4 regions of the Clostridium sp. LBM24168 genome follow, and region 1 is predicted to be linked to each of the others. Evidence: a T-box and tRNA genes for the amino acid it is inferred to sense, from the RefSeq annotation. Region 1 holds a T-box; the other regions hold tRNA genes.
The links. A T-box is a leader RNA that pairs with one kind of tRNA and senses whether it is charged. The one in region 1 lies ahead of ACSVC9_RS11440 (valine--tRNA ligase), so its partner is inferred to be a tRNA-Val.
Positions count from the first base shown of each region.

Region 2: it encodes a tRNA-Val, which carries the amino acid that the T-box ahead of ACSVC9_RS11440 (valine--tRNA ligase) is inferred to sense. The anticodon was not compared.
Region 3: it encodes a tRNA-Val, which carries the amino acid that the T-box ahead of ACSVC9_RS11440 (valine--tRNA ligase) is inferred to sense. The anticodon was not compared.
Region 4: it encodes a tRNA-Val, which carries the amino acid that the T-box ahead of ACSVC9_RS11440 (valine--tRNA ligase) is inferred to sense. The anticodon was not compared.

Region 1 covers NZ_CP196861.1:2,304,926-2,311,127, forward strand. Annotated here, with positions in the region: gene ACSVC9_RS11440 (valine--tRNA ligase) at 1-2,266, opposite strand, end outside; T-box leader at 2,326-2,547, opposite strand; gene ACSVC9_RS11445 (ABC transporter substrate-binding protein) at 2,609-3,628, opposite strand; gene ACSVC9_RS11450 (acyl-CoA dehydratase activase-related protein) at 3,720-6,202, opposite strand, start outside.
Region 2 covers NZ_CP196861.1:2,880,428-2,886,629, forward strand. Annotated here, with positions in the region: gene ACSVC9_RS14315 (ATP-binding protein) at 1-502, shown strand, start outside; gene anfO (Fe-only nitrogenase accessory protein AnfO) at 526-1,161, opposite strand; tRNA gene ACSVC9_RS14325 (tRNA-Thr) at 1,350-1,425, opposite strand; tRNA gene ACSVC9_RS14330 (tRNA-Asp) at 1,431-1,507, opposite strand; tRNA gene ACSVC9_RS14335 (tRNA-Val) at 1,519-1,594, opposite strand; tRNA gene ACSVC9_RS14340 (tRNA-Glu) at 1,602-1,676, opposite strand; tRNA gene ACSVC9_RS14345 (tRNA-Asp) at 1,717-1,793, opposite strand; tRNA gene ACSVC9_RS14350 (tRNA-Val) at 1,807-1,882, opposite strand; tRNA gene ACSVC9_RS14355 (tRNA-Glu) at 1,890-1,964, opposite strand; gene ACSVC9_RS14360 (pyruvate, water dikinase regulatory protein) at 2,080-2,895, opposite strand; gene ACSVC9_RS14365 (hypothetical protein) at 3,031-3,228, opposite strand; gene ACSVC9_RS14370 (NAD(P)/FAD-dependent oxidoreductase) at 3,387-4,619, shown strand; gene ACSVC9_RS14375 (acyl-[acyl-carrier-protein] thioesterase) at 4,631-5,377, opposite strand; gene ACSVC9_RS14380 (adenylosuccinate synthase) at 5,502-6,202, opposite strand, start outside.
Region 3 covers NZ_CP196861.1:2,964,159-2,970,360, reverse strand. Annotated here, with positions in the region: gene ACSVC9_RS14835 (ABC-ATPase domain-containing protein) at 1-41, shown strand, start outside; gene ACSVC9_RS14830 (ABC transporter permease) at 271-1,086, opposite strand; gene ACSVC9_RS14825 (ABC transporter ATP-binding protein) at 1,089-1,886, opposite strand; gene ACSVC9_RS14820 (sensor histidine kinase) at 1,958-2,962, opposite strand; gene ACSVC9_RS14815 (response regulator transcription factor) at 2,959-3,618, opposite strand; gene ACSVC9_RS14810 (hypothetical protein) at 3,830-4,072, opposite strand; tRNA gene ACSVC9_RS14805 (tRNA-Val) at 4,184-4,260, opposite strand; tRNA gene ACSVC9_RS14800 (tRNA-Ser) at 4,307-4,395, opposite strand; gene ACSVC9_RS14795 (nucleoside deaminase) at 4,539-4,973, opposite strand; tRNA gene ACSVC9_RS14790 (tRNA-Arg) at 5,126-5,202, opposite strand; gene ACSVC9_RS14785 (phasin family protein) at 5,302-5,601, shown strand; gene ACSVC9_RS14780 (ABC1 kinase family protein) at 5,635-6,202, shown strand, end outside.
Region 4 covers NZ_CP196861.1:3,128,282-3,134,483, reverse strand. Annotated here, with positions in the region: gene ACSVC9_RS15635 (hypothetical protein) at 1-509, opposite strand, end outside; gene recD2 (SF1B family DNA helicase RecD2) at 445-2,727, opposite strand; gene metK (methionine adenosyltransferase) at 2,812-3,987, opposite strand; SAM riboswitch class I at 4,057-4,155, opposite strand; tRNA gene ACSVC9_RS15620 (tRNA-Tyr) at 4,196-4,280, opposite strand; tRNA gene ACSVC9_RS15615 (tRNA-Thr) at 4,288-4,363, opposite strand; tRNA gene ACSVC9_RS15610 (tRNA-Val) at 4,383-4,458, opposite strand; tRNA gene ACSVC9_RS15605 (tRNA-Tyr) at 4,464-4,548, opposite strand; tRNA gene ACSVC9_RS15600 (tRNA-Thr) at 4,554-4,629, opposite strand; gene yyaC (spore protease YyaC) at 4,919-5,464, shown strand; gene mreB (rod shape-determining protein MreB) at 5,466-6,202, opposite strand, start outside.

The DNA.
Region 1 (6,202 bases):
TTGCTTTTCTTGAAACAGGGACATTCATATCTGTTCTTAAATTTCTTACAGCCTTAATCGCTTCTATAATATAGTCCATATTCCGTTCAGCTTCCATATCCTTTAATTTTTCATCATAATCAGGCCATTTGGATATACATATGGACTCATATTCCCTGTTATAGAGATGAGTATATATTTCTTCAGTTATAAACGGCATTATTGGATGTAAAAGCTGCAGACTTACAGTCAGCACCCTGTTCAATACATTATAGGCCACCCCTTTTGCTTCTTCATTGTCACCGTACATAACCGGCTTTACAAGTTCTATATACCAGTCACAGAATTCTCCCCAGATGAAGTCATATATCTTCTGCGATGCTATCCCAAGTTCGAATTTCTCTATATTTTCAGTAACTTCCCCTACAAGTGTATTCAATTTGGACAATACCCATCTATCTGCTTCAGTATAATTTTTGCACTCTGAATATTTTTTCATAAGATCTTCATCCATATTCATCAGCACAAATCTGGATGCATTCCATATCTTATTTGCAAAATTTCGGGAAGCCTCCACCCTTTCAGGATAGTACCTTATATCATTTCCAGGGGAATTTCCCGTAATGAGCGTAAACCTGAGTGCATCTGCCCCATATTCATCTATTACATCTATAGGATCAACACCATTTCCGAGAGATTTCGACATCTTTCTTCCATCAGAATCTCTGACAATTCCATGTATGAGTACATTCTGAAATGGAATATCATCCATACAGTAAAGTCCCGAGAAAACCATTCTTGCCACCCAGAAAAATATTATATCATAGCCTGTAACCAGCGTACTTGTTGGATAATAGTATTTAAGATCATCGGTATTGTCAGGCCATCCAAGCGTTGAAAACGGCCATAGTGCAGAACTGAACCAGGTATCCAGCACATCCTTATCCTGTTCCAGATTACTAGAACCGCATTTCGTACATTTTTCAGGCTCATCCATGGATACAATAACCTCACCACAATCCTTGCAGTACCAAACCGGTATCCTATGACCCCACCAAAGCTGCCTCGATATACACCAGTCCTGTATGTTTTCCATCCAGTTGAAATATATCTTTTCAAACCTTTTAGGTACGAATTTTATCTTTCCCTGTCTAACTGCATCAACTGCCGGCTTTGCCAGTGACTTCATCTTTACAAACCACTGCTTTGAAAGCATAGGTTCAACAGTAGTGCCGCACCTGTCGTGACATCCTACATTATGTACATGTTCTTGTATTTTTACCAGAAAACCCTGCTGCTTCAAATCCTCTACTACCAGTTTTCTTGCTTCATACCTGTCCAACCCATCGTATTTGGTTCCAGGCAGCTTTATTGTTCCATCCTCATTCATTATTATTATCTCAGGAAGGTCATGTCTCTTTCCAACCTGATAATCGTTAGGATCATGTGCAGGTGTTATTTTGACAGCACCTGTTCCAAATTCCATGTCGACATAATCATCTTCAACTATTGGAATCTCTCTATTTATTATTGGCAATATGGCTTTTTCCCCTACTAGATCCTTGTATCTTTCATCTTTGGGATTTACAGCTATTGCAGTATCACCAAACATTGTCTCCGGCCTTGTAGTAGCTATTTCCAGATATCTGTCACTTCCTACTATAGGATATTTTATATGCCAGAAATGACCTTCCTGCTCTTCATACTCTATTTCAGCATCGGACAGTGCCGTCTGACATTTTGGACACCAGTTTATTATCCTGTTGCCCTGGTATATAAGTCCATCATCATATAACTTCACGAAAAATTTTCTGACTGCTTTGTTGAGTCCTGAATCCATGGTAAATCTTTCTCTTGTAAAATCTACAGAACTGCCAAGCTTTTTTATTTGATTGGCAATTCTTGCCCTGTATTCATGAGTCCAATCCCATGTTTTTTCCAAAAATGCTTCTCTTCCTATTTGATCCTTCTTGATACCATCCTTTAAAAGTTCTTTTTCAACCTTTACTTCTGTAGCTATGCTTGCATGATCCTCGCCGGGCAACCATAATGCACTATAACCCTGCATTCTTTTAGTTCTTATCAGTATATCCTGTATTGTATCATCCAGTGCATGACCCAAATGAAGCTTTCCAGTTATATTTGGAGGGGGTATAACTATAGTATATGGTTTTTTATTGGCATCCGGCTGCGGGCTGAAGTATCCCTTTTTCTGCCAGCTGTCATAAATTCTCTTTTCAAATTGTTTTGGATTATAAGTTGTTGATATCTCTTCTTTCTCCGACATAAAAATCCTCCTTATTTATTCGTAATATTCTTCCTTTTAAAATAAAAAGCCTTCATCCAATAAAGGACGAAGACTCGCGTTACCACCTTTTTTTCTGCAGCATACAAACCTATAATGCAGACTCTTAAATAATTAACGGAAACAACCGTCTTTATCTACTTGCATTCAATAAAGAAACTCCAAAGCTACCTTCGAAATAAATAGTATGGAAAATCTCTCAACTAATAATTTTCCTCTCTGCATACCGTGTTATTTCTACTACTCTTCTTCACAGTCACTACTGTAATTCAATTTATACATTATAATTATAACGTTAATTTAAGAACTGTCAAGAATTTTTTATCATTTTACAGCTTTTTCCGCAAAGGAATTATCAACTATTTTTTCAAAAGGAGGCCTCTGTGGTATCAAGCTTGATTTATAAGACTGTATTATATCCATAAGTCTATCTAAATTTTCCTGCTTGATTTCCGGTGTCAGTGCATATGCATTTATATTTCTATAGTTTTTGACCACGGATTCCAGTATTTCTTCATCAGTACCAGGGAAAAATGATTTTATAGAATTTGCAACTTCCTTGTCACTGTGCTCTTGAACCCATACTTGACCTTCATATACGGCTTTGGTAAATTTCTCTATAACATCAGGATTTTTGGAAATATAGGATTTGGTTGCGAAGTAACATGTATATGGGAGGCTTCCTGATGCCTTTCCTACTGAAGCAACTATATATCCATCTTTATTTTTCTCAAGCATACTTGCGGTAGGTTCAAAAAGTGCAACATAGTCTCCTGTTCCTGCTTTAAATGCACCAGATGTTGCAGTATATGCAAGATTTGTTATAATATTTACATCTTTTCCAGGTTCAACTTTATTTTTTTTCAGCGCATACTCAAGCGCCATCTCCGGTACTCCCCCAGGCCTTCCACCTATTATGTTCTTTCCTTTTACATCCTGCCATTTAAAACTCTTTTCATCCTTTCTGCTGACCAGAAATGAGCCGTCAGTTGTGGTCATCTGTGCAAATAATATAGGATAGTCTTCTCTTTTTTGATTATAGATGTATATCACCTGCTCCGGTCCGCAAAATCCTATATCAGCATTCTTGCTCAGTACAGTCTGCATTGTCTTGTCTGCTCCCTGCCCTGTAGTAATATCTATATCAAGTCCCTGTTTCTTGAACATACCTTCGTTTATAGCTGCATACATAGGTGCATAAAATACGGACCTTGCGACTTCATTTAGCCTAACCTTTTTCAAAGCTTTATCTCCATTTTTGCTATTTCCGCATCCTGAAAAAATTGAAACTACTATTAAAAAACTGAACAAAAGCACTAAAATGTTTATTTTATGTTTTTTCATACTTGTCCCCCAGATAATTTTTATACTAGTTTATATTATGAAATAAAAAAGGTTTTGTGAAAAATACTTATTCACAAAACCTTTTCCCATACTATTTATTTACATCATCTGCAAACACCGGCTCACCCATGAATTCTTTACTTTCAGCCTCAAAAGCTTCCTGATCTTTAAGTGACTTAAAGGCTACAGACAACATAAGCTTTAATCTATTTAACTGATTAACCTCGCTGGCACCAGGATCATAATCTATGGCAGCTATATTGCTTCCAGGATATTTTCTCTTCAATTCCTTTATCATTCCTTTTCCTGTGACGTGATTTGGAAGACATGCAAAAGGCTGCATACATACTATATTCTTGGTTCCACTTTTTATAAGCTCTATCATTTCAGCTGTCAAAAACCATCCCTCACCAGTTTGATTTCCTAAAGAAAGTACATCTGATGCTCCTTCTGCCAGTTCATCTATTGCGGAAGGCGGTGAGAAGCGACGGCTTTTTTTCAATGCAATTTTCATGTGCCTTCTATAATATTCAATAAACTTTATACTGGCACCCTTTATTATTTCACTCAGCAATGTTCCCGACAGATTTTCATGTTTAAATTTTGCATCGTAAGCACAGTAGAGCAGAAAGTCCGTTAGATCCGGAACTACTGCCTCAGCCCCTTCATTTTCAAGAACCTTGACAATTTCATTATTGGCAGTTGGATGAAATTTTACAAGTATCTCGCCTACCACCCCAACACGTGGTTTTTTTATATTATTTATTTCTAGATTGTCAAAATCTTTTACTATATTATAAATATTTCTCTTGAATTCCACATGATTTCCATTTCTAACGTTCTCCTTACATTTTTCAACCCAGCTCCTATATAAGGTATTTGCAGAACCGGGTATTCTTTCATATGGTCTCACCCTATACAAAACCTTCATCAAGAGATCTCCATATAAAAGTCCTATTATTCCTTTATTTACAAGCCCCGGTGTAATTTTAAATCCAGGATTTTTCTCCATTCCAACAACATTTATGGATATTACAGGTATGTTTTCCATTCCTGCTTCCTTTAATGCTTTTCGCAGAAATGCTATATAATTGGTAGCTCTGCATCCACCCCCTGTTTGAGATATCATAACAGAGGTATTGTCTAGATCATATTTTCCAGATTTAAGCGCCTCTATTATCTGTCCAACAACTATTATGGAAGGATAGCAAGCATCATTATTTACATATTTAAGTCCTTCATCCACTGCCCTCCTGTCCACTGATGGAAGCACCTCAAGTTTGTAGTTAGATGCATTGAAAGCTTCCTGAATAAATTGGAAATGTATTGGAGCCATCTGTGGGCACAATATTATATGTTTTTTTCTCATTTCTTTTGTAAATATTATTTTTTTGCTATTTTCTCCAACTCTATGCGGTTTAAAACCGGCCTTTTCTCTCTCTTCCAGTGCAGCTTTTAATGAACGTATTCTTATCTTTATTGCACCCAAATTACTTACTTCATCTATTTTAAGAAGCGTATATAATTTTTCATATTTACTAAGTATTTCCTGAGTCTGGTCCGTAGTAACTGCATCCAGTCCACATCCAAAAGAATTTAACTGAATGAGTTCAAGATTATCCTGAATCGCTACAAAACTTGCGGCAGAATATAATCTTGAATGATATACCCACTGATCTACAACTCTTAGAGGCCTTTCAACCTTTCCAAGATGCGCTATAGAATCTTCCGTTAAAACTGCCATTCCGTAAGAAGTTATTATATTCGGTATACCATGATTTATTTCCGGATCTATATGGTAAGGCCTGCCTGCAAGAACTATACCGATCTTACCAGTTTTCTTCAAATATTTAACTACCTCTGTACCTCTATTCTTTATATCATCCTTAACACACTTGTCCTCTCTATAGGCAGCTTCTACTGCATCCTTAATCTCTTTCTTTTTTATATTAAACTCGCTTAGTTCATCAACAAGTCTATCTATAAGCCTGCTTTTATTATCCAAAGGTAAAAATGGATTCTTAAAATTAATATTTTTTTCAGAGAGTACATCCATATTATTTTTTATAACTTCTGGATAAGAAGTCACCATAGGACAATTGTAATGATTATCCGCTTCTTTCTGCTCCTTTTGCTCATAAGGTATACATGGATAAAATATAAATTTAATTCCCCTATTTACAAGACTCATTATATGACCATGCACCAATTTTGCAGGATAGCAGGCTGACTCCGAAGGTATTGTCTCTATACCAAGTGAATATACTTTTTTTGTAGATCTCGGTGAAATTTCTACTCTAAATCCCAATTTTGTAAAAAATGTGAACCAAAATGGATAATTCTCGTATAAATTCAGCACTCGAGGAATCCCTACCTGTCCTCTAAAAGCCTTCTCTCTTTTAAGTGGAACATAGTTAAATACTCTTCTATATTTATAATCAAAAAGATTTGGAATATCGTTGTTGGTATTTTCAATACCTATTCCTCTATCACATCTATTGCCTGAAACAAAATTTTTACCATCAGGGAACTCATTTATAGTAAGTAAACAATTATTTGCACATTTACCACATC
Region 2 (6,202 bases), 580 kb from region 1:
AAGAAAAAATATAGAAAATATTGCATCTAAATGCTGGAATTTTATTAAGAATTTTTCTAATTCAAAAGAAAATCTGTTTTTTTATGGAACTGCGGGAACTGGAAAAAGCTTTATGTCAAATTGCATAGCAAAAGAATTGCTAGACATAGGTTATTTAGTTGTATATAAAACTGCAGAAATATTAATGCAAAATTTAAGGGAGATACGATTTGCAAATAATAAAGATCTCAAAGATTTACTTTTGAACTGTGATCTATTAATAATAGATGATCTCGGTTCAGAACAAATAACCGATTTTTCCAAAACTGAATTATTTAATATACTAAATATGAGACTACTAAGTGGGAAAAAAATACTTATATCTACAAATTGTGATCTTGAAGAAATATTAAAGATGTATTCTGAAAGAATTTCTTCAAGATTACTGGGAAATTTTACTTTATGCAAATTTTTCGGTGAAGATATACGAATAAAACAAAATATAAAGGGCAAGAAATTTTAGAATTATTTCCTGCTCCTCAAATTTTATTTTTCATGTTTTACAATAACTTCAATTTCATCCATATTATTTTTTTGTACATCTGCTCTTAGATTAAATTTATAAAGTTCCCTTTGAAACCATCCTGGTATGTGGTTACATCTAATAGTTAATTCGAAAAAATCTACTTCTTTAAAAAATGGTAACAATATCTTCTTGGTGGTAATATTAGGATTATTATTCTGTATTTCAATAAAATCTATAAAATATTTCCCATCTTCACCATTTTTAACAATATACTGCATATCACCATTTTTATGTTTAAAAGACTCTTCTATTAATTTTTTCTCTTCTTCCGATTCCTTTTTAATTATATAATTTAAAAATTCGTCAGGTTTCCCATTTATTTCCCATGAATTAATACCAAATCTTTCTAGAATATTATAAGGTATTCCTACAATTTCAGTTGCTACAAAGATCTTACATTCTCCCAATAATTTAACCATCTTGCTAATTCTTTGCCTAATTAAATTTATATCAGCTGTAACATCAACCTGAAAAACTATTCTATTTTTTATTTCCCAGTGATTATTTTCCATTATATATATATTAACTACCGAAGGTTCTAAAAATGAAGTTACTTCTCCATGGTCATTTACTAATACTGCAATTTCTTTATTCATAATTGTCTTATTAAATTTAAATTAAAAATTTAATAATTATTCCCTCCAATCATAGATTTATTTTTAATAATTGGGACTATATTTTATTAAATTATAAATGATAAATTCAATTATTTCAATATTTATTTTTAAATAAATATAAAAAATCACTTTATTCTAAAAAACATTTTTTAGAATAAAGTGATTTTTGGTGCTGGCAGTAGGCATCGAACCCACGACCTACTGATTACAAGTCAGTTGCTCTACCAGCTGAGCTATGCCAGCATAATTGGCGACTTAGATGGGGATCGAACCCACGACCTCCGGCGTGACAGGCCGGCACTCTAACCAGCTGAGCTACTAAGCCATTATACTATGTGGTGGGCACAACAGGGCTCGAACCTGTGACCCTCTGCTTGTAAGGCAGATGCTCTCCCAGCTGAGCTATGCGCCCACATAAATGGTGACCCCTAGCAGACTTGAACTGCTGTTACCACCGTGAAAGGGTGGTGTCTTAACCACTTGACCAAGGGGCCATTACTTTAAATATTCTATATTTAATACATAAAATATAATTGGCGACTCAGATGGGGATCGAACCCACGACCTCCGGCGTGACAGGCCGGCACTCTAACCAGCTGAGCTACTGAGCCATTATAATTTATGTGGTGGGCACAACAGGGCTCGAACCTGTGACCCTCTGCTTGTAAGGCAGATGCTCTCCCAGCTGAGCTATGCGCCCACATAAATGGTGACCCCTAGCAGACTTGAACTGCTGTTACCACCGTGAAAGGGTGGTGTCTTAACCACTTGACCAAGGGGCCGTTGTTAGTCAAGCCTCTCGCGCGACCCGACATATCTTATAATACAAAATATTTCATAAAGTGTCAACACTTTTTTCATGTTTTCCTTAAATTTTAATATAGAATATTTAATTGATTAATAAGAATTTCCATCTGTATAGCCTATATAATCCATTATCATTAGTGCCGTATCTTCGATCGCCCTTTTAGTTACATCTATTACTTTACAATTTAGCCTCTTTATAAGTTTATCAGAAAAATCCAGTTCTTGAAGTATCCTTTCTTCATCTGCGTACTTTATATTTGTAAAACATCTATGATAACTATCTAATCTACGCTTTCGTATTTCTATAAGTTGTATTGGATCGATTGTGAGTGCTACTATCTTTCTTCTATTGACTTCAAACAACTCTTTTGGAACTGGGATCTCAGGCATAAGCGGTATATTCAAAGCTTTTATTCCTTTATTTGCAAGATACATACAAATCGGAGTTTTAGAAGTTCTAGAAAGCCCAATCAATATGACATCTGCATATTTTATTCCAACGTTATTCTTGCTATCATCATATTGGACTGCAAATTCCATTGCTTTAATCTTCTTATAGTATTTAGTATCCATTCTCCAAACAGCTCCGGGTCTATAATCAGGTATTGTTTTTAAAATTCTGGCAGCCATACTTATACATGGTCCAAGTATATTATTTATAGGTATTCCACACTCAATACACCTATGAGTTAAAAACTCTCTTACATCTACCAGAACTATAGTAGATATTATAAGTATATCTTCTCTACTCTCTAAACTGTTTATAAAGTCATTCACGTTCTCATAACTCTTAACATAAGGTACTTTCCTAACCTGCACGGTTTCAGAAAACTGATATGCAGTAGCTCTTGCCACCTGTTCTGCAGTTTCACCAATAGAATCTGATACAGCGTATATTTTTAGCAATATTATTCACCTCCTAGTAAATACCCTAGTAACATAATATCATATAATACTAGTTTTCGGCGAAAATTACTTTTCACTATACAGGTTTTAAAAAGAGCTTTCAAGTTGTCCTAAAAAGCCCTTTGCCTTTTTATACTATTGCTCTAAAGTTTTATTTTGAAATTCATTATAAACATCCTCAAAAACACTACTGTTTTTATCAATAAATGAACATTTATCACGCTCATCTTTCATAATAACTGTACCCGACGTATTGTCAAATATGCAGTACACAGAACCCTCATAATTCAATTTTTCACATCCACATTGCCAGCATTCATGGCTTATTTTCATTTTATCATCTCCAAGTTTTTTACAATCTATTATAAATAAAAAAGCTATAAATGTTAATAGATAAATTGTGAACTACATCTGAGGTATTGACATTCAAAATTATATTGATGTTATAATAAAATATAAATTAGGATACATTACAAAGGAAGTGGTTTAATTTGTTTCATGAAATAATTATAATTGGTGGTGGTGCTGCAGGATTGACAGCAGCAATTACTGCAATGGATATGGGAAAAGATACTGCTGTATTAGAGGGTTCAAATAGAATAGGCAAGAAAATCTTGATTACTGGAAATGGAAGATGCAACATAACAAATACAAAACTATCCCTTAATAATTATCACAGCAGCAACAATTATTTTTTTAAAGATATACTTTCTAAATTCAACTCCAAGGATACTATTGATTTTTTTAATTTATTAGGGCTTCCTCTCGTTACACTAGAGGATGGTAAAACATATCCCATGTCCCTCCAGGCCTCTTCCGTACTAGATATATTCTTAATGGCCTTAGAAGATAGAAAAATCCCTGTGTACCTAAATTCTAAAGTTAAATCAATAATTAAGGGAAAAAACGTCTTTAAAATAATATGTAACAATGAAATATTTAAATGCCATAAACTTATATTATGTACTGGAGGAAAATCTGCAGCCAATACCGGCTCGGATGGATCTGGATTTTTACTTTCAAAAAAGCTGGGTCATAATATAATACCTCCCGTACCTTCTCTCGTGCAGTTAAAGCTAAAATGCAAGCATCTTAAAGCATTATCCGGAATAAAGTTCAATGGTTCCTGTGAATTATTGATAGATGGAAAATCAATGAGAAAGGAGTATGGCGAAATACTCTTTACAGACTATGGAATATCAGGTCCTCCCATACTTCAGATAAGTGGTCTTGCTTCAAGAGGGCTATTTTATAAAAAAAACATATCAATAAGAATAGATATGTTTCCTAACTTAAACAAAAATGATTTAATATCCTTGCTTGAAAATCATTGGGGGACCTTAAACTACAGAAGTGTTTACAATTCTTTCATAGGAATAATAAATAAAAGATTGATACCCATCATCTTAAAGGAAGCTTTATTAGATAATATACATAAACCTGCATTAAATTTAAACTGGAAGGAAAAAAACAACATATATGCTTTATTGAAGTCGTGGACCTTTATCGTATATGATACCAATTCCTTCAGAAATTCTCAAGTAACAGCTGGAGGAATAAATACTCTTGAAGTAAATCCTTTAACTCTGGAATCAAATATAGTAAAAGATCTTTATTTTGCAGGTGAAATTTTAGATGTAGATGGAGACTGCGGTGGATTTAACCTTCAATGGTGCTGGAGTTCTGGAGTCATATCTGCTAGAAATGCTGCAAAAGACTCATAATATCATTGTAATTATTTTCTCCACAATGTTTTTATAGTACATAACTCGTTTCCATCAGCATCTGATATCTTATGTAGTCCGAGGTATTTGCCATTTTCTTCCTCAATTTTTGTTGAGGATTTTATTTTGCCACCATAAATTGCTTCTTTTTTGTAACTTATATTTATATTTTCTATTGAATAATTTTCTACAATATCCAAGGGTACTGTTTCTATAGCCCAGTCAACATATTTTACATTGTTTACATGTCTATTTGTATCTATATCACTATACCTGACATCAAAATACTTTTCAAAATCAAATTTATCTGGCAGATTTATATTGTCTATTGCGAGAGGCTCATTATCTTGTTTAGTCACACCATATATAGAGTACATATCATCTGTTATCCTCTTGACCCTTCTTTTGTCAATATCTATGAGCAACCATACTGAATTGGCTCTACAAATTATATTTTCATCTTTATCAATAATTTCAAAAGTTCTGTAGCCATAAAATTTTCGAAAGGATCTCGCATAGGTTCTAACCTTTATTTTTTCACGAAAATGCGGATATCTATTGACATATATGTCCCACTTGTAAATTACCCAGGCTATTCTATGTTCCTTCATATAACCAAGCCCTCTGCCCATGTTCTGTGACTGTTCAGTGGCAGTATCATCAAAATAATTCATAATACTCGTTATAAGTAACTTTTCCTTAAAATCTATTTCGTAATAATTCACCTGAAATTCTTTTTCTTTATATGTTGTATTCAAAATAGCTACCCCCCATAGTAAAATATATTAATAATTTTATCACAAAATTTTTATGCTTACAATTAAAGAAGCTTTTGGTATAAGTATACATCCAAAAACTTCTTTAATTAACTCCTATATTCTACTATATTTCAGATATCTTTATTGTCTGATCCCTTCCTGGACCTACGGATACTATAGAAACCCTTGTATCTGTGAATTGTTCTATCTTTTTTATATATGTTTTTGCATTTTCAGGGAGGGAATTATAGTCTCTCGCATCTTTTATATTCTCATCCCAGCCATCAAATTCCTCGTATACAGGTTCGCATTTTGCAAGATCTTCAAGGCTCGCAGGTACATAATCTATAATCTCACCATTGAATTTGTATCCAGTACATACCTTTATTTTATCAAGTCCAGCAAGTGTATCAATTTTTGTGACTGCAAAACTTGTAAGTCCGGAAACTCTGCTGCTGGTTTTAAGTATTACCAGATCAAGCCATCCGCATCTTCTTGCTCTTCCTGTAGTAACTCCATATTCATGTCCCTGTTCTCTTATCCAATTGCCTACATTATCATTTAATTCTGTTGGAAATGGTCCTTTTCCAACTCTTGTTGTATACGCTTTTGCTATACCTATAGCTCCATTTATCATATTTGGTCCAAGTCCAGCTCCAATACAAACTCCACCGGCAATTGTACTGGAGGAAGTTACATAAGGATATGTACCATAATCTATATCAAGAAGAGTTCCCTGAGCCCCTTCAAACAATATTTGTTTTCCTTTTCTTATATTGTTGTATATTTCTACAGATATATCCTTGACAAAAGGTCTTAACTTCT
Region 3 (6,202 bases), 660 kb from region 1:
ATGGGGCAATAAATCGATACAGAGAACTCAATATTAAATAACCTGCAGCAAAAACTGCAGGTAAAATTATATCTTTTAAAGCAATGCTGGTAGCCATCAATCGTGTCTAAAATACTATGATATGCTTCACAATCGGCGCTCTTATCCTCGCCGAAGAAAAAATACACTATCAATACCTCAAGTTTAAGCATAGAAAAAACGTCCTGTTAAGGACGTCTAGAAAAATGTAAAATCGCACATACCTATTTCTTCTCAATTCAACGTGACATTCTACCTGTTCTTCTCACTCCTTGCATAGAAGAACGTACCGACTACAAGACAAACAACAGATACTATAACAGTAGCAGCTATGCTCACAGCAGGACTAAACATCACAACGGCACTGTATTCTTGCGTTCCTGCATACACCACAGCACGGGTAAGATCGAGACTGTATGTCATAGGCAGAATCCTGCTAATCAACCATAGGATTCCACTTGAATGGTTAATCGGGATAATCGCACCACACAGGAACATTTGTGGCATCGTAATCAGCATAGTCACCATATTGGCTATCTTGCGGTCTTTTATCAAGCCGATAGGAACAATTGCCATTGCGCCGGCCGACAGGCACATAAGAGGTGACAGAGCAAGTATGCTAAGAAATTGTGACAATGTGAGCGAAATGCCCATAAGCCCACCAACTATCATCGCACCCAACATACTCGTGGCCGCTGGCAACCAGGAACCAAGGATTTTGCCAATAACGATGGCATACCGCGAAACAGGAGCAACCAGGAGTTCCTCGGAAAAATTACTGTCGTGGTCGTCAACAAGTGAAGCGACACCGTTTGACGTAAAGGTATAGAGCATATTGACCATCATTCCGACAAGCATAAACAAACCGAAGTTGAAACCCAAACCACCCGCCATATTCTGTGTGAGATTGCCACCTATCATACCCATCATGATAATCGGCATTGCAAAGCTCATAACGAGCATACCCGGCGACTTAAACGCCGAGGTGATTTCACGACAGATAAGCGCCCATACAGCACTGATTTCACGGGCAGCACGTGATTGTTTTTTTATAATGACTGCTTCCATATTTACACAACCTCCTTATTCTTATTTAGGAACTCTATATATGCATCCTCAAGTGATGGCATACACACACGCGGCGTAGGGTCAAAGGCAATCTGACGCTTCATTGCGTTTGGTGTACCACAAAATGCGATTTTCCCATTATTAATAAGACAGACATTTGTGGCGTTCTCTGCCTCGTCAATGTAGTGTGTGGTAAGGAAAACTGTTGTACCAAATCTCTCACGCACGGTGTCGATGTAATCCCACAATCCCCTGCGGCTCACTGCGTCAAGCCCTTGCGTCGGCTCATCAAGGAACATCACGTCAGGAGTGTGCATTAAAGTGCGGATTATCTCGAACTTACGCTGCATACCACCGGACAGTTTGCTGACGCGCTTAAAAAGTGAATCCGATATGCCAACGATTTCCGCTAGCTGCCCAACCTGTTCTCGATAGGCCTTTGGCATAAGCTTAAAACTTGGAGAATAAGCGTACATTCCATATAAAGCGGCGTGAAAACGGATATTCTCCTCAGCAGTAAGATTGGTGTCAAGGCTCGGCTTTTGCGAAATAATCCCTATATGCTCACGAACTTGTCGTGCCTGTCTGTCAACATCAAACCCCGCAATTATTACCTGGCCGCTTGTTTTAGCAAGCGTGGTTGTAAGAATTGATATTGTTGTGGTTTTGCCCGCCCCATTGGGTCCGAGGAAGGCAAAAAATTCTCCCTCATCCACGTTGAAACTTATGCCGTTCACAGACGGCGATTTTGCGCCATTATACTGTTTGACAAGATCTTTAACCTCTATGACATTACTCATAAAATTACCTCCATTTGATTTGATGAGTCAATTCTACGTCTTCAAATTAAACGGAGGTTAAACGGAATTGATTATTTTTTGGAAAGCGTTATCGTGAAGGTCGTACCTTTGCCAAGTTCACTTTCTACGTCAATCAACCAACCGTGCAAATCAAGGACTTTCTTAACTATCGAAAGCCCCAACCCATTGCCGCCAAAACTGCGGTCGCGGGCTTTGTCTACCTTATAGAACCGTTCGAATATATGTGGCAGTTCTTCTTGCGGGATACCGCACCCCGTATCGGCAATTTTTATAGATCCGTCTTTCAGTGACACATATAGAATCCCGTCTTGCGGCGTGAATTTAATCGCATTGTGGAGCAAGTTCATCCATACTTGTGAAAGCAGTTCTTCATCACCATTGACCGTGGTTTTCTCTAAATTCACTTCGAGAGTGATATTCTTAGCAGACCAATGCGGTTCAAGCACGAGTATAATATTTTGTAGTTGTTTGTCAAGCCGGAAATCGTGTGGGGTTATTGTTTTGTTATCAAGACTCGACAGTTTCATTAGGTTGTCACTCAGTCCTGACAATCGCTTGCCTTCGGTTTCGATTATTTCGGCATAGCGGCGGCGTTCCTCCTCGGGCAAATCGGTTTTGAGAAGTGCTGCGAACCCACTTATGGATGTGAGCGGCGACTGTATCTCATGGGACACATTTGAAATGAAGTCCGAACGCATTTTGTCGAGGTCACCAAGATTTCTTGCCATATCATTTACGGCTTTCGTAAGCTCATTGAAGTGGATATCTTCGTTTTCGGGGAGTAAAACGGAAAAGTTCCCGTGACTGATTTGTTCCAATGCAGTCAAAGTATTTTCCCAGTAGCCTTGCCGATGGTTATCGTCTTGGTGAATTAAATACATAATCTTCGCCAGCAATGCAAACAGCAAAAAACCTACCCATAGCGAAGCGATAATATCCACGATAACAGGTAAGGTCACCATTAACAGCAGCAGAAAGTGTCCCGCAACAGCACACAGAGTCAGCACCACCGTAAAACCAAGTATACCGAAAATGATTTTCAGCTTGTTGTTCACGCCGTCACCTCCAACCGATAGCCTAAACCTCGCACGGTGACAATCCTGAAACCACTTGTTTCAGCTGGGAAACGCTCGCGCAGCCTCCCGATATGCACATCAAGGGTACGCTCGTTGCCGTCGAAGTTATATCCCCACACATCTTCAATCAGACTGTCGCGGCTAAATGTCCTTCCCGGAAAGCCTGCCAATTTGAAGAGCAGTTCAAACTCCTTCCGAGGAATATCCTCGCCATCGACGGTAAAGCTGTTGCGATTGATGGCCACAGTTCCGATTTGGATAAGCTGCGAACTCTCAATTTTGTAACGTCGCAACAACGCCTTAACACGCATTACAAGTTCCTCGCCCTCGAAAGGCTTTATGAGATAATCGTCTGTACCGACTTCAAAACCTTTTGCCTTGGAACCTAAGTCACCCTTTGCCGTCAGCATAAGGACTGGCATGTCATAATACTTGCGGAGTTCCTTGCACAGCTCATAGCCATTCATTTTGGGCATCATAAGGTCGATAACCGCAAGGTCGGGAGAGGAATCCATTTTTTCGAGCGCGTCGCGCCCGTCTTTGGCTTCAACCACATCAAAGCCATTATTCTTTAAGTGAACACGAACGAGTTCACGGATATTCGGGTCATCGTCCGCGATTAAGATTTTGCTCATATTCATCACTTCACCACCTTGAGAATATTTTACTGCGGCAATGTAAATAGAAGTTAAATAGAACCTTTGTGAAAAGATTCTACAGGTATCTTGTTAATAGTATAATTTAAGTTTTTCACAACATTATTTTAAAAATGTGACAGCATCCTTAGCTTCACATTGAAAACCCCTGTGGTAATTTACAATACTTCTATCCATTAATACTACATTACTATAGATTATAACATGCCGCCAAATGAAGTAACTTATTTATATTATGTGCCATTGCCAATAAAATACTTTCAGATAAAACATTATTCTTACCTTTGCTTAGAAATCTGCGAAATCCCATAGTTCTTGATGAGTAATTGTGATTCATGTAAGAGTAAAGTACAATCTTCAGCATCTGATATGGTGTTGCCTGATTCTGCCTTATACGTAAGTAAGTCGAATACAAATTTATTAAATCCTTCACTCTTCCGAGTGGGAGACTTATTTTTTACGCAAAAAAACTGCCTCACTAGTTTTTTTAGTACGACAGCCTTTTTTGACTCATTAATATTGTATCAATATTAACGTTTGTTTTTGGTGGAGACAGGGGGGCTCGAACCCTCGACCTTACGGATGTGAACCGTACACTCTAACCAGCTGAGCTATACCTCCAAATACATCAATTTATCTCTTATTAATCAGCACTGGGTTTTACATCTGGCGGAAGCGGTGGGATTCGAACCCACGAGACGTTGCCGTCTACCTGATTTCGAGTCAGGCCCGTTATGACCACTTCGATACGCTTCCATATTTAATTTATTACATAATCGGTAATCCTCTATTCATAATCATATGATTCAGAGTCAATCACCTTAGAACTCTCGGAGATCTCTCCAAAATCCCACTAGTTTATTATACAAAAGTAAAATAAATAAATCAAACTAATTATTCTATCTTTTGGATTTAAAAAATTTTTCTAAAATATTACTGCAGCAGTCGTTATAAACCCACTTAACATCTACAAAACTATTAATACTGTTATTTTGAACCAAATTTAAAACAGATCCGCAAGAGCCAAAAGTAGGATTGAAAGTTCCTATATAAAGTTTGTTCATTCTGCATTGGACTATAGCTCCTGCACACATGGGACACGGTTCTAAAGTTACATACATACTGCATCCACTTAACCTCCAATTTCCTATTTTTTCAGAAGCAGCTTTTATGGCAAGTATTTCAGCATGACAGGTAACATCCTTTAATGTCTCCTTAAGATTATGGGCTTTTGCTATTATCTTTTTATCCCTAACTATCACAGCACCTACGGGTACTTCTCCTAGTTTTAATGCATAATTAGCTTCTTTTATTGCTTCCTGCATAAAATCCATTTTATCTCCATATATTATTATAATGTTAACTTTCTATATATTATATTGAAACTTCTACCATTTTCATTTAAACTTAAGCTATAAAAACTATTAATTTTCATATAAAAAATCCTGCAAATCCAATTTACAGGAATACATTAGTTGCTTATATCTGGTGCACCCGAGAGGAGTCGAACCTCCGGCACGCGGTTTAGGAAACCGCTGCTCTATCCTACTGAGCTACGAGTGCATAAATTGCTTTTACTTTAACATTCTATTATATATTACTATCGTTGTCAATTTTTTTGTAAATTTTATAGATACCAATATAAATAAGGAGGTATGAACTATGTTAAATGAATTAAAAAATTTATTCCTAGCTGGAGTCGGTTCTGCAGCATATACCTATGAAAAAGCGGTAAAATTAATTGATGAAATGGTACAAAAAGGAAAAATTACTGTAGAAGAAGGAAAACAGTTATCTGAAGAACTGAAGAAAAATGTTTCTGCAAAAAAAGATCAAATTAAACCTTTAAATAGAGAAGAACTTCTTTCTATACTAAACACCTTAAATTTTGCTTCAAAAGAAGACATAGCATCTATAAATGAGAGATTAAAAAAGATAGAGGAAAAAGTAAATAATAACTAGAGTCCATTTGGACTTTAGTTATTATTCTATAAAATGCAAGAAAAATCATCCAAACGTTTTAAAGAAATTGTGAAGGTATTAGGAAAATATGGATTTAAATTCGTAAGTACCAGGGGAAAAAAATCACCTGAAAACTTGAGAATGGCTTTTGAAGAACTTGGTCCTACTTTTATTAAAATAGGCCAAATTCTTAGTTCAAGACCAGATATACTACCTTCAAAATTCATTGATCAACTCTCAAAACTTCAAGATGACGTGCCGCCGGAAAAATTTGAAGATATAAATAAGGTTTTTTTCAGTGACTTCAATAAAAATATAGAGGAATGTTTTTTTAAATTTGATGAACATCCTTTTGCTTCTGCATCTATTGCACAAGTTCATAATGCCATTTTAAATGATGGTAGACATGTAATAGTAAAAATTCAGAGACCTAACATTAAAGAAAAGATGGAAACTGATATATCCATACTTTATAAAATAATAAAACTCACCAAGAATAAATTTAAAAATTTAATAATTGATCCAGAAGAAGCTATTGATGAATTAAAATTTTCTACAAGCCAAGAACTCAATTTTGATTTGGAAGTAAAAAACATGATAA
Region 4 (6,202 bases), 820 kb from region 1:
GTGCTATTATTCTTTACAGGCAGCACTATGTTTTCAGCATTTCTAAGTACTTCCTCTATAGAGTAAACAATAGTTTTGTTATTTTTATTAGATAATCTACTTAATATATCCAATATTTCATATTTATTATGACATGAAAAACTACTTATATCGTCATATATTATAAGATCAAAATTTTCATTCATACTTATGGACATAGTAAAATTACATATTTTTAAGTTTGAACTGCTATATTCTACATTATCTTTTATGTAAGCATAGCTTTTTATATTTGTATATTTTTTTATATCAGCTACTATACTTATTTTATTGCTGTGTTCATCAGTTATATATAATATCTTTTTATTTTCTAAAACATACCTCCTAATAATTTCAACAAATATTTCTGTAGAATTATATGGAATTGAAATAATATTTAAAAATTTTTTTCTCCCGTTACTCCAGTTAATTATCATTTGATTTATCTTTTTTTTCTCTTCCTGGAAATTCATCTTTTCCCAAAGTAACATCTTCTTCACTCTCCATTATATCCATTATTCTATTTTTTAATAATGAATATCTTTCAAAACTTCTATTATTATCTATCATAAATTTAAGTGCTTTCAAATCACCCACAAGAACAACCATCTGCTTTGCCCTCGTTATAGCCGTATATAATAAATTTCTATTCATAAAAAAATTAGATCCCATAAAAACAGGCATTACAATTACAGGAAATTCACTTCCTTGACTTTTATGTATGGTTATTGCATATGCAAGTTCAAGTTCATCCAAATATATATTATCATATACAACTTTTTTGTCATCATCAAATATTACAGTTATATTATTATTTTCATTGTCTATATCTTCTATATATCCAACATCACCATTGAATATTCCAAGTCCCTTCTCCTCTTTATCTGAAATCAGCGTCCAATTTAGAGAATAATTATTTTTTGTCTGCATAACTTTATCCCCTACTCTAAAAATTGTACCCCTAAATTCCCTTTGTCTTCTATCAATACTTTCAGGATTTAATATATTCTGCAGCTTTTTATTGAGGTTGGAAACTCCCAGAATTCCTTTTCTCATAGGAGAAACTACCTGTATATTATTTAATTTATTCCATGATTTATTAAATTTAGGTAGTCTTGTATCTACTAATTCAATTAAAGTATTTAACATTTTATTTGGATCTGTACACCTTATAAAATAGAAATCTTTATCTTTTTTATTTATAAAAGGCATTTCTCCGGAGTTTATCCTATGTGCATTAACTATTATCATACTTTCCTTTGATTGTCTAAATATTTCCTTCAACCTTATTACCTTAATACATTTGCTGTCTATAAAATCCCTAAGTACATTCCCGGGTCCTACCGAAGGAAGCTGATCCGCATCACCCACTATTATGATTCTCGTTCCAATAGATATTGCCTTCAGCAAATTGTTCATAAGCATTATATCTATCATAGAGGCTTCATCTATAATAACTACGTCACATTCAAGAGGTGTCTCTTCACTTTTCGAAAAAAACAATGTTTCCTCATCACTAGGTACACCCATTTCAAGAAGTCTGTGTATAGTTTTTGATTCTCTACCTGTAGATTCAGACATTCTCTTCGCAGCTCTTCCTGTAGGTGCCGCCATAAGAACCTTCATATTTAATTTTTCAAATATGTCGGTTATACAATTTATTATGGTAGTTTTTCCTGTACCTGGTCCCCCTGTTATTATCTCTACCCCATTTTGAAATGCTCCCCTTATTGCCTCTTTTTGGGATTTTGCAAATTTTATATTATTGTCAGATTCAAACCTTGCAATTTCCTTTTCTATATCCATATCTATTTCATCATACTTATTAAATTGCACATATAAAATTTTTTTAGTTACACTGAGCTCGCAATAATAGTAAATAGGCAAAAATACACAAACTTCATCTTTTGATTTCTCTAATTTAAGTTTTCCTTTAAGTGAACTATCATATATGTTCTCCTCTATTTCTTCTCTCGTCACATTAAGTACACTTTCCGCTTCCTGTATAACCTTTTCAAGAGGCATGTATGTATTGCCAAAATTACAAAATCTGCTCACTATGTATTTTATTCCACTTTGTATTCTAAAAGGTGAATTTGCTTCTATTCCAAGGCTTCTGGCTATTCTGTCAGCTATTTTAAATCCTATTCCAGATATTTCATCTGTAAGAACATATGGATTTTCTTTTACTATATTTATAGAATCTGCACCGAATCTTTTATGTATTTTCACACACTGATTTGCACCTATCCCATAAGTCTGTAAAAATACCATTATGCTCCTAACTTCACTTTGTTTTGAATAAGATTCACATATCAGGTTTATCTTTTTTTTTCCAATTCCATCTATTTCCCTTAACCTCTCAATATGATTATCCATTACATCCAGAGTCTTATCTCCAAATTTATCTACTATTTTCCTTGCAGTAACAGGTCCTATGCCAGATATGGCTCCAGACGATAAGTATCTTTCAATTCCAATCGTAGTATCTGGTACTATTTCTTCAGAGTATTTAATCTTAAATTGCTTTCCAAACTGCGGATGTGTTACCCATTCACCTATAAACTTCAAGTTCTGTCCTTCCATAATAAAAGGTATATTTCCTACTACCGTAGTAATACCACTCTTATTTTTCAACTTGGCAACTACATATCCATTATCCTCATTTTGAAATACTACATCATCTATAACACCCTGTATTTCCTGCATAAAATCTCCCTACTTTTAAAAAATTATATCCATAAATTAATTATAACACATTAGGCACGCATCATTTTAGATGCGTGCCTTTATTTATAAGTACTTTTTTATTTCATCCACTTTATTGAGTTTTTCCCATGGTACATCTATGTCTGTTCTTCCAAAATGTCCATATGCTGCTACCTGTCTATATATAGGTCTTCTCAAATCCAAATACCTTATTATAGCTCCAGGTCTCAAATCAAATACTCTATTTACTATATCCACTATTCTATCTTCTGAAATTTTTCCAGTACCAAAAGTATCTACTGTTATAGATACTGGTTTTGCAACTCCTATAGCATAAGCCAGCTGTATTTCCAGTTTATTAGCCAAACCTGCTGCCACAAGATTCTTTGCAACCCATCTTGCTGCATAAGCAGCTGATCTATCAACTTTAGTCGGATCTTTTCCAGAAAATGCGCCACCACCATGTCTTCCATATCCACCATAAGTATCAACTATTATTTTTCTTCCTGTAAGTCCAGAATCTCCCTGTGGACCTCCAACTACAAATCTTCCTGTAGGATTTATAAAATACCTTGTATTATCATCTAAAAATTTCGATGGTATCACCGGTTTTATGACATTCTCTATTATATCTCTGTTTATCTGCTCCTGACTTACACGTGGATCATGCTGTGATGATATGACTACAGTATCTATTCTGATCGGTTTATCATTTTCATATTCTACTGTAACCTGTGTCTTCCCATCTGGTCTTAAATAAGAAAGGGTACCATCTTTTCTAACAGCTGCTAATCTTTTTGCAAGTTTATGTGCCATACTTATTGGAAGCGGCATATATTCTGGAGTTTCATTTGTAGCAAAGCCAAACATCATTCCCTGATCTCCTGCGCCTATAGCATCTTCCTTGTCCATTTCACCAGATTTAGCTTCAAAAGCTTCATTTACTCCCATGGCTATATCTGACGACTGTTCGTCTATTGAAGATATTACCGAACAAGTATCACAGTCAAAACCGTATTTTGCCCTAGTATAGCCTATCTCTCTTACAGTATTTCTAACTATTTTAGGAATATCCACATAGCAATTAGTTGATATTTCACCCATAACCAGAATCATTCCTGTTGTAGTTATAGTCTCACAAGCTACTCTTCCATCAGGATCCTGCGCCATTATTGCATCAAGTATAGCATCTGAAATTTGATCACACATTTTATCTGGATGCCCTTCTGTAACTGACTCAGAAGTGAACAACTTTTTCATCTCTTTTACCTCCATCTATATAAAATAAAAAACCTCTTAATAAAAAGAGGTTAATAAGCTTTATCAACTCCCTTATCTTGCAGAACAACTGCAGGAATTGGCACCTTAGTATAATTACCGGTTGCCGGGTTTCAAAGGGCCCTTTCCCTCCACCTCTCTTGATAAGAGTTTCAAATTATAAAATAAAAAACACCTAATAGTGTTTTTATGGTGGAGGAAGATGGATTCGAACCATCGAAGTCAATGACAACAGATTTACAGTCTGCCCCCTTTAGCCACTCGGGAATTCCTCCATATTTTTGGTGCTGGCAGTAGGCATCGAACCCACGACCTACTGATTACAAGTCAGTTGCTCTACCAGCTGAGCTATGCCAGCTTATTCATTATTTTATACATGGTGGGCACAACAGGGCTCGAACCTGTGACCCTCTGCTTGTAAGGCAGATGCTCTCCCAGCTGAGCTATGCGCCCGAAATTGGTGGAGGAAGATGGATTCGAACCATCGAAGTCAATGACAACAGATTTACAGTCTGCCCCCTTTAGCCACTCGGGAATTCCTCCACTTTTGGTGCTGACAGTAGGCATCGAACCCACGACCTACTGATTACAAGTCAGTTGCTCTACCAGCTGAGCTATGTCAGCTTATTATGTAATTCATTTACAATCAACATTACGCATTGACGTATGTTAGTATACCGTTTAAATATCTCTTTTTCAAATTTTATTTTGTATTATATTCTAGTGTTTAAATTGTTTTTTCTTCATATTTCTTTATATTTCTCTTTAAATCACATTTTCACAATTTCTACTCAACATATTACTTATTCTAATTTTCTTCAGGCCTTCATATAAATTATATATGACGTTTCAAACAGTTGCATATGTACATCTTATGAAATGAAATAAAGCACAATTTAAAGAGGTGAATATTTTGAACAAAGTAAAAGTCAACTATAAAACTCCCCTGGCATATTACAAATTAGCACATTTTCTAAGAGATCATATCGATAAAAATACAATCATAGTTTGTATTGGCACAGATAGATATATAGGTGATTGTCTTGGCCCTTTAGTAGGTACATTACTTACATATAAACACTTTCCTCTCCCTGTTTATGGTACAATACAAGAACCAATACATGCCCTTAATATTGACAGCAAATTAAAACATATCACATTGCATCACAAGAAATGCAATATAATAGGTGTAGATGCGTGTCTTGGTGATGTAAATAATATAGGTGAAATACAAGTAAGAGATTTTCCAATTCATCCAGGAAAAGGAGTGGGGAAATCCTTACCAAATGTAGGAGAGACTTCGATAATTGGTATAGTGGATTCAAATACAAGTAAAAATATCTTCAGCAACTCAAACAATATAAGATTAAATCTAATTCTATCTATGTCAGAAGTAATAGTTAATTCACTAATTCATGCATACTATCTATATTTCAATGACAGCACTGAAAATAAATAATTTAATCAATCAGCGTTATATCATCTCCGCTGAAAGTAAGTTCCATTTTATCTAGATATTCCAATACCTTGCCAGTCCCAAGAGCAACGCAGGATACTGCATCATCTGCTACACATACAGGTACATTTGTAACTTGCTGTATTAAATTATCTAAACCATGTAGAAGTGATCCTCCCCCGGTCATAATAATTCCCTTATCTGCAATATCAGCAGCTAACTCCGGAGGAGTTTTTTCAAGTACCGCATGAGTCGTATCCCCTATAGCATTTATAGTATCCTTCAATGCCTCTCTCATTTCATCAGAGGATACTGCTATATTTTTTGGGAGGCCCGTAATCAAGTCCCTTCCTCTTATCTCCATTCCAATATCATCATCAGATTCAAAAGCTGAACCTATGTTTATCTTCAATTCTTCTGCAGTTCTTTCACCTATCATCAATTTATGCTCTTTTCTTATAAACTTAATTATAGACTCATCAAATTTATCTCCCGCAATTTTAATAGAAGATCTTACTACAATTCCCCCCAAAGAAATAACAGCTACGTCTGTAGTTCCTCCACCTATATCGATTACCATATTTCCCTCAGGCTTTGTTATATCAATACCTGCACCTATAGCTGCCGCTAAAGGCTCTTCAATCAAAAATACTTTCTTTGCACCGGCATTCTGTGCTGCATCAATTACAGCTCTTTTTTCAACTTCTGTGGCCTCACAAGGTACACAAACTACAACTCTCG